Regions from separate parts of the Pseudomonas sp. 1928-m genome, predicted to be linked through region 3. Evidence: predicted binding sites of a transcription regulator. Region 3 holds the regulator's gene; each other region holds the start of a gene.
The links. Region 3 encodes FliA, which starts transcription of late flagellar genes. Its sites were predicted from a motif close to CTAAAGTTTNNNNNNNNNNNGCCGNTAA; they were not measured.

Region 1 (2,264 bases), on a different contig from region 3:
GCAATCGGCTGGTAGTGACGGTCAAACAGATCGCTGGCGCTGATCCGGCCGCTCTGCAGGTCTACTTCGAACTGCGCGGCAATCTGCGCCGCAGCGCTGCGGGCGAGGTCATAGATGCGCTGGTGGTAGTCATCCAGGCCGACTTCGGCGAGCTGTTCGCTGACGCTTTCCGCCTGGCCAACTAAACGTTCGGCGGCGCTGCTGAGCTGGCGGGTCTGCCCTTCGCTGTCGCCGACATCGCCGCGTAGCTGGCCGACCGCTACCGAGAGTTCGGCCAGGCGTTCGTGGTTCTGTCGGGTGCCAGTGTCGATCTGGCTGACCTGGCTTTCCACATCCACCGCCAGTTCGGCAATTCCCTGCAGCTGTGCGCCGGTGTGCTCGACCTGCTGCGCGGCGAGGGTCAGCTGCTCGGCCTGCTGCTGCATATGGCTGACCACCGCTGCGCTCTGCTGGCGGATATCGCTGACGATCTGCCCGACTTCCTCGGTGGCACTGCTGGTGCGCCCGGCGAGGTTGCGCACCTCATCGGCGACCACGGCAAAGCCCCGGCCGAGTTCACCGGCGCGGGCTGCTTCGATGGCCGCGTTGAGCGCGAGCAGATTGGTCTGACTGGCGATCGACTGGATCACCTGAGTGACTTTCTCGATCTGCTCGGTGCGGGCGCTGAGGCCGTCGATCAGTTCGCGGCTGGTGGCGGTCTGCGCGCTCAGGTGCTGCATGGCATCAATGGCCTGACGCAGTTCCTGCTGCCCGCTGCTGCTGTTCTGCCGCACGCTCTGCGCCGCCAGCAGGGTTTGCTCGGCGCGCTGGGCGTTGTCCTGTTCGGTGTGGGTGATGGCCTCGGCGGCCTGGTTGATCTGCTCGGTGGCGCTGAGCTGCGATTGCAGTTTGCCGGCCAGCTGCTGCGCTGCATGCGCCACTTCGGCGGCGGCCAGGGCGTTGTGACAGGTGTGCCGAGACAGGCTTTGGCTCAGGTTGCTGAAGGTGTCGTGCGGCGCATTGGCGGGCGCCGGCTGGTCTTCATGCTGGCGCTGCCAGGGCCCGAGCCACGGCCACAGGGCCAGCAGCAGAAAGGACGGAATGCTGATAAACCAGGGCAGCTGGATCTGCTGGTACGTCACCATCAATCCAGCCAGCCCAATGGCATGCAGCAGGCAGGCCTTGGGATAGGTAATAAACGCAGAGCGCATGACAAACCTCATTATTTTTATTCTGGTCGAACCACGACCAGAAACTGCCTGTGGCGCGCCGCCGTGGAGTGGGCGGGCCATGCCTGCTGGAACTGGAGTGCGTGCAGCTGGATATGCCTGGGTAGGCAATCGGCCGCTGTCGGCGAATCTATAGACCATAGCGGGTGACGCTCCCTGCGGCCAACCTTTGGTGGGAGGTTGATTCGAGCACCCATGGCGGTTGAGAGCCATGGCACTTTGGTCGCAGGTGATTCGTGTTTAGAGCCGGTGACGCTGGATAAAGCCCTTGTCGAGGAAATCCTTCCAACGCCCGTAGAAGCGCCCGCCGGCACTGTGTCCGTGCCAGTCCAGCAGCGCGCCGCCGTCGCCAGTGGCGAGCAGGGCCAGGCTCTGGCGTTGCGGGCGATAGCGCTTGAGCGCCAGGCCGCGTAGCGCGGCGTTGAGATTGGCGGCCAGCACCGGGCCCTGACGTACCGCGTACACCCCGCTCTTGCGTGCGCCGGGCAGGCTGGCGCAGTCACCCACGGCGAAAATCGTCGGGTGGGTGTAGCTCTGCAGCGTCGGGGCGATCAAGACAAAGCCCTGCTCATCGCAGCCCAGACCACTGTGCGCCGGCCAGGCAAAGGCCTTGGCGCCGCTGGCCAGCAACAGCCGTTGACCACGCCAGACCGGCTCGTCGCCGCTGAACAGGCAGTCGTCCTCGATACGGCTGATCGGGCAATCCTCGCGCACCCAGACGCCGCGCTGGCGCAGATGGCCGAGGGCACGCAGACGCACGCCAGCGGACAAACCATCGAGCAGATGACCTGCGCAGAACAGCGCCAGTTGCGGCACTTTTCCGGCCAAGGCCAGCGCCAGTTCAACTCCCGCCGCGCCGCCGCCGAGAATCGCCAGGGGTTGCGGCGCTGCCTGCCACTGTTGCCAGCCGTCGAGAAATTCTGCGAAGGGTTTGACCGCCAGCAACTGCATGGCATCGCCCTGCTGCGCTGGTGCAGCAACTTGCGCGCCGACATTTAGCGACAGCCAGCTGGCGTTGAGGGTTTGCCCATCGGCCAACTGCACCTGCTGCTGGGC
Region 2 (2,264 bases), on a different contig from region 3:
CGCCGTGGCAAAGTCGGCAAAGGCAATTTTCCAGGCGCCACCATGATGGCCACCGGCAACCTTTTTGACCCGCTTGACGATAATCGGCTGATTATTTTCCATGCTGCGCCTTAGCCCCCACGCATGGCCTGCTCAAGCTCGGTAAAGCTCGGGCGATGCGCAGGCAACAGCACCTTGCGGGAAAACTCCACAGCCAGCGATGGCGGCATCCCGGAGGCCGAAGCCACCAGACCGGCCTTGATCGCCTCATAGACGTTCAGCTCTTCTTTGGCATCATGCTCGAGAGCTGCGGCCAGGGGACCGAAAAAGCCGTAGGACGCGAGAATCCCGAAGAAGGTACCGACCAGCGCAGTACCGACCTTCTGGCCGATCTCTGCGTTATCCGCCTCGGCCAGAATCGACATGGTGATCACAATGCCCAATACCGCCGCCACGATACCCATGGCCGGCATACCGTCGGCCACCTTGGCTACGGCATGCGCGGGGTGCTCAACTTCTTCCTTGAGGCTGGATATCTCCATATCGAACAGCCCTTCCAGCTCATGCGGGGCCATGTTGCCGGAGGACATGATGCGCAGGTAATCGCAGATAAAGGCGGTCATCTGCTGATCTTTGAGAATGCCGGGGTACTTGCTGAAAATCGGGCTGGCGGCCGGGTCTTCGACATCGGCCTCGATGGCCATCATGCCTTCGCGGCGGCTCTTGTTGAGAATCTCGTAAAGCAGCTTGAGCACATCAAGGTAATAGGCATGGGTAAAGCGCGAGCTGAACATGCTCAGCGACTTCTTGAACACATGCATAAAGGCGCTGCCAGGGTTGGCCTGCAGAAAAGCCCCCAACGCCGCACCACCGATGATCAAGATCTCAAAGGGGTGAACCAACGCCATAAACTGGCCACCGGAGAGGATAAACCCGCCCAGCACACTGGCGAGTACAACAATGATGCCGATGATTTTTGCCATAGAAAGAGACTTGCCAGAGAGGGTAGAAAGGGGCTTTGCAAAACAACCCTTCTATTTATCGGAAGTTTTGCGCGAGACTATAGCCAGTTAAGGTCAAAAGCCAGCTTGTCTCAACCCGCATGCCAAAGCCCGTCCACTATCCGCGCACCCTGACAGACTGGCTCAAGCAGCTGGACAGCCAGCTATTGCCTGCCTCCATCGACAGCCAGCAGACGCTGCGCCGCGCCCTGGCAGACAGTAATCGCTCGATGCGTGAGTTAGCGGACTTGATGCAGGGCTGTCCAGCGCTGGCGCTCAGCGTCTTGCGCGAAGCCAACCGTAAAAGCAGCGGACTGAGCGAGCAAACCGAAAGCCTCGAAGCCGCCATCAGCCGCCTCGGCATTAAACGCACCGAAGACCTGCTCAACGCCCTGCCCGCCCTCCCCGAGCAGGAATTACCCAAAGCGCTGCGGCAGATTCAGCTGATCAGCCAGCACGCCAGCCACCAGGCCAACGGCCTGTTCGCCGGCCGCCTGGCGCGACTGTGGCAGGAAGTGCACTGGGGCAGCCTGCTGTTTCTCGCACCGATCTGGACCCTGCTTGCCGCTCACCCTGAGCTGTTTGAAGTGTGGGAGCAGCGCGTTTTGGTCAAGGGCGAAGCCGCAAGCAAGGTTGAACAAGAGCTGCTGGGCGTGCCGCTGCTGAAGCTGTGCCTGGGCCTGAGCGAGCAGTGGCATTTGCCGGAATGGGTCATCCAGGGCTACCGGCTACTGGTCAGCGACCGCCGCCTGCTGGTCAAGGCGCTGCATATCGCCCGCGACAATGAACATCCACTACACCAGCAACAAATCCTCGACGCCGACAGCAACCTGCGCCGCTGGCTGACTCAGCCGGCCAACAGCATCCTGCTGGCCAACGGCCTGGCGCTGTCCGCGCACTACGCCTGGAACAGTCCGCACAGCCTGCGCTGGCAGCGCCTGACCGGTTTATTTCTGCAACTGCCGCTCGATAACGTGCAGCAGTTGCTGCACCAAAATGCCGTCAGCAGCGCCCGACAGATGCCCGGCAGCGACCTCTGGCACCCGGCCGAAGCGCTGCTCTGGCCATGGCAGGCAAGGCACCTCAAAGCCACAGTCGAACAGCCCAAGCCCGCAGTCGTCAGCGCGTGGCGCCAGCAATGCGCACAATTGCTCGCTCAACCCAGTGCGTTTACCAATGTGCTGCAGCTCACCGCCTGCGCCAATCAGGCGCTCCAGGCCTGCGGCATGCAACGTGTATTGATCCTGCTCGCCGACCGCAACCACACCCGCTTGATCGCCCAGC
Region 3 (2,264 bases):
TCACCTGCCCGGTCAGATCCTGGTAGTCCTGAGCCAAGAGAATATCGTTGAGGTGACCAGATATCTTGGCGCCGTCACGCTCGCTGCGCGCCAAAAACAGCTCAACGCGCTTGGCCAGTTCACGGAAACCATCGGCGCTCATCTCGCGGCGCATAAAGCGCCCCCAGTCAGCGCTCAGGCTTTGCGCCTCATCACTGAGGTCATTAACCAGTGGTGCGCTCTGCTCAACCAGATCCATGGTGCGGTTGGCCGCTTTCTCGGTCATCGTCACCACGTAATTCAGCCGCTCGGTGGCATCGGTGATTTGCGAGACCTCAGTGGCATGCGGCACGCGAGGGTCGAGCTGGAAATTGACAATGGCGTTATGCAGCTCACGGGTCAGCTTGCCGACCTCGTGATACAGGCCGCGATCACGCGCCTTGTTGAGCTCATGTATCAGCTGTACCGCTTCACCAAAGTTGCCTTGTTCCAGGCTGTCTACCAGTTGGCGAGCGTTGTGTTTCAGGGACGACTCAAGGTCACCCTGAACGGAATCTTTATGTTCCATAGCACCCTCATGGCAAACATCAGCCGTTGACCCGCTCGAAGATCTTTTCAATCTTCTCTTTCAGTACCTGGGCAGTGAACGGTTTGACTACGTAACCGTTAACCCCAGCCTGGGCTGCTTCGATGATCTGATCGCGCTTGGCTTCTGCGGTAACCATCAACACCGGCAGGGTTTTCAGGCGCTCATCGGCACGCACCGCGCGTAGCAGGTCGATACCCGTCATGCCGGGCATGTTCCAGTCAGTCACCAGAAAATCGAAACTGCCGCTCTGCAGCATGGGCAGCGCGGTGACGCCATCATCGGCTTCCGCTGTGTTGGTGAACCCCAAGTCACGCAGGAGGTTCTTGATGATCCGTCGCATCGTTGAAAAGTCATCAACGATGAGGATTTTCATGTTCTTGTCCAAGTCGACCTCCGTACAGTCCCAAACGCACCCAGCAACCTGTATGCGCTTTTAATCGTGAAACCGGCCCAGCGTTAGCGAATGCAACTCAATGTGCGCGCCACTCGCCCAGACGAGCGCGTAAACGAGCGGCACACTGACTGTGTAGTTGGCTTACACGTGATTCGCTAACCCCCAACACCTCGCCGATCTCTTTAAGATTCAATTCTTCATCGTAATATAGCGCTAACACCAGGCGCTCGCGCTCCGGCAGGTTGGCAATGGCATCTGCCAGGGCCGCCTGAAAGCGTTCATCTTCCAGATCACGAGAAGGTTCGAGGTGGTTGCTGCCAGCGTCTTCACCCAACCCACCGTGTTCACCGTCCTGCAACAGGTCGTCGAAACTGAACAGGCGGCTGCCTAAAGTGTCGCCAAGAATGCCGTAGTAATCCTCGAGACTCAATTGGAGTTCGGCCGCAACCTCTTGATCTTTAGCGTCTCTGCCGGTTCTGGCCTCAATTTTTCGAATTGCGTCGCTGACCATGCGGCTATTGCGATGCACTGAGCGGGGTGCCCAGTCACCTTTGCGCACCTCATCAAGCATCGAACCGCGAATGCGAATGCCGGCGAATGTCTCGAAACTGGCGCCTTTACTGGAGTCGTATTTTTTTGACGCTTCGAGCAGGCCGATCATCCCGGCCTGAATCAGATCGTCTACCTGCACATTGGCCGGTAGACGGGCCAGCAGGTGATAGGCAATGCGTTTGACCAGGGGCGCGTAGCGCTCGATCAACTGGTGCTGGGAATCCTGCGCCTGCGCCTTGCTATACATACGAAGTCCAGAGGCTGCTGTCATATGGCCGTGTCCGCGATCGGTTGCTGCACCAGACGCTCAACGAAAAACTCCAAATGACCGCGCGGGTTGGCCGGTAACGGCCAGGCGTCGACTTTCTGGGCTATCGCCTTGAACGCCAGCGCGCACTTCGAGCGCGGGAAGGCTTCGTAGACCGCGCGCTGCTTCTGCACGGCCTTGCGCACTGACTCGTCATACGGCACGGCGCCTACGTACTGCAGGGCAACGTCGAGAAAACGGTCGGTGACTTTAGTCAGCTTAGCAAAGAGGTTGCGACCTTCCTGCGGGCTGTGGGCCATATTGGCCAATACACGGAAACGATTCATGCCGTGGTCGCGGTTGAGCAATTTGATCAGCGCGTAGGCGTCGGTAATCGAAGTCGGTTCATCACACACCACCACCAGCACTTCCTGGGCGGCGCGCACGAAGCTGACCACGCCATCACCGATACCGGCAGCGGTGTCGATGATCAGCACATCGAG

Region 1: P3C18_RS00785 (methyl-accepting chemotaxis protein) is a predicted target of FliA. The motif match lies at 1,317-1,344, and genes of this name have one in related genera.
Region 2: motA (flagellar motor stator protein MotA) is a predicted target of FliA. The motif match lies at 1,018-1,045, and genes of this name have one in related genera.

Annotation. Positions count from the first base shown of each region.
Region 1 is NZ_JARIXO010000001.1:178,875-181,138, reverse strand. It holds gene P3C18_RS00785 (methyl-accepting chemotaxis protein) at 1-1,190, opposite strand, end outside; gene P3C18_RS00780 (FAD-dependent oxidoreductase) at 1,449-2,264, opposite strand, start outside.
Region 2 is NZ_JARIXO010000001.1:859,646-861,909, reverse strand. It holds gene motB (flagellar motor protein MotB) at 1-102, opposite strand, end outside; gene motA (flagellar motor stator protein MotA) at 111-962, opposite strand; gene P3C18_RS03795 (HDOD domain-containing protein) at 1,082-2,264, shown strand, end outside.
Region 3 is NZ_JARIXO010000006.1:75,488-77,751, reverse strand. It holds gene P3C18_RS17235 (protein phosphatase CheZ) at 1-547, opposite strand, end outside; gene P3C18_RS17230 (chemotaxis response regulator CheY) at 567-941, opposite strand; gene fliA (RNA polymerase sigma factor FliA) at 1,039-1,785, opposite strand; gene fleN (flagellar synthesis regulator FleN) at 1,782-2,264, opposite strand, start outside.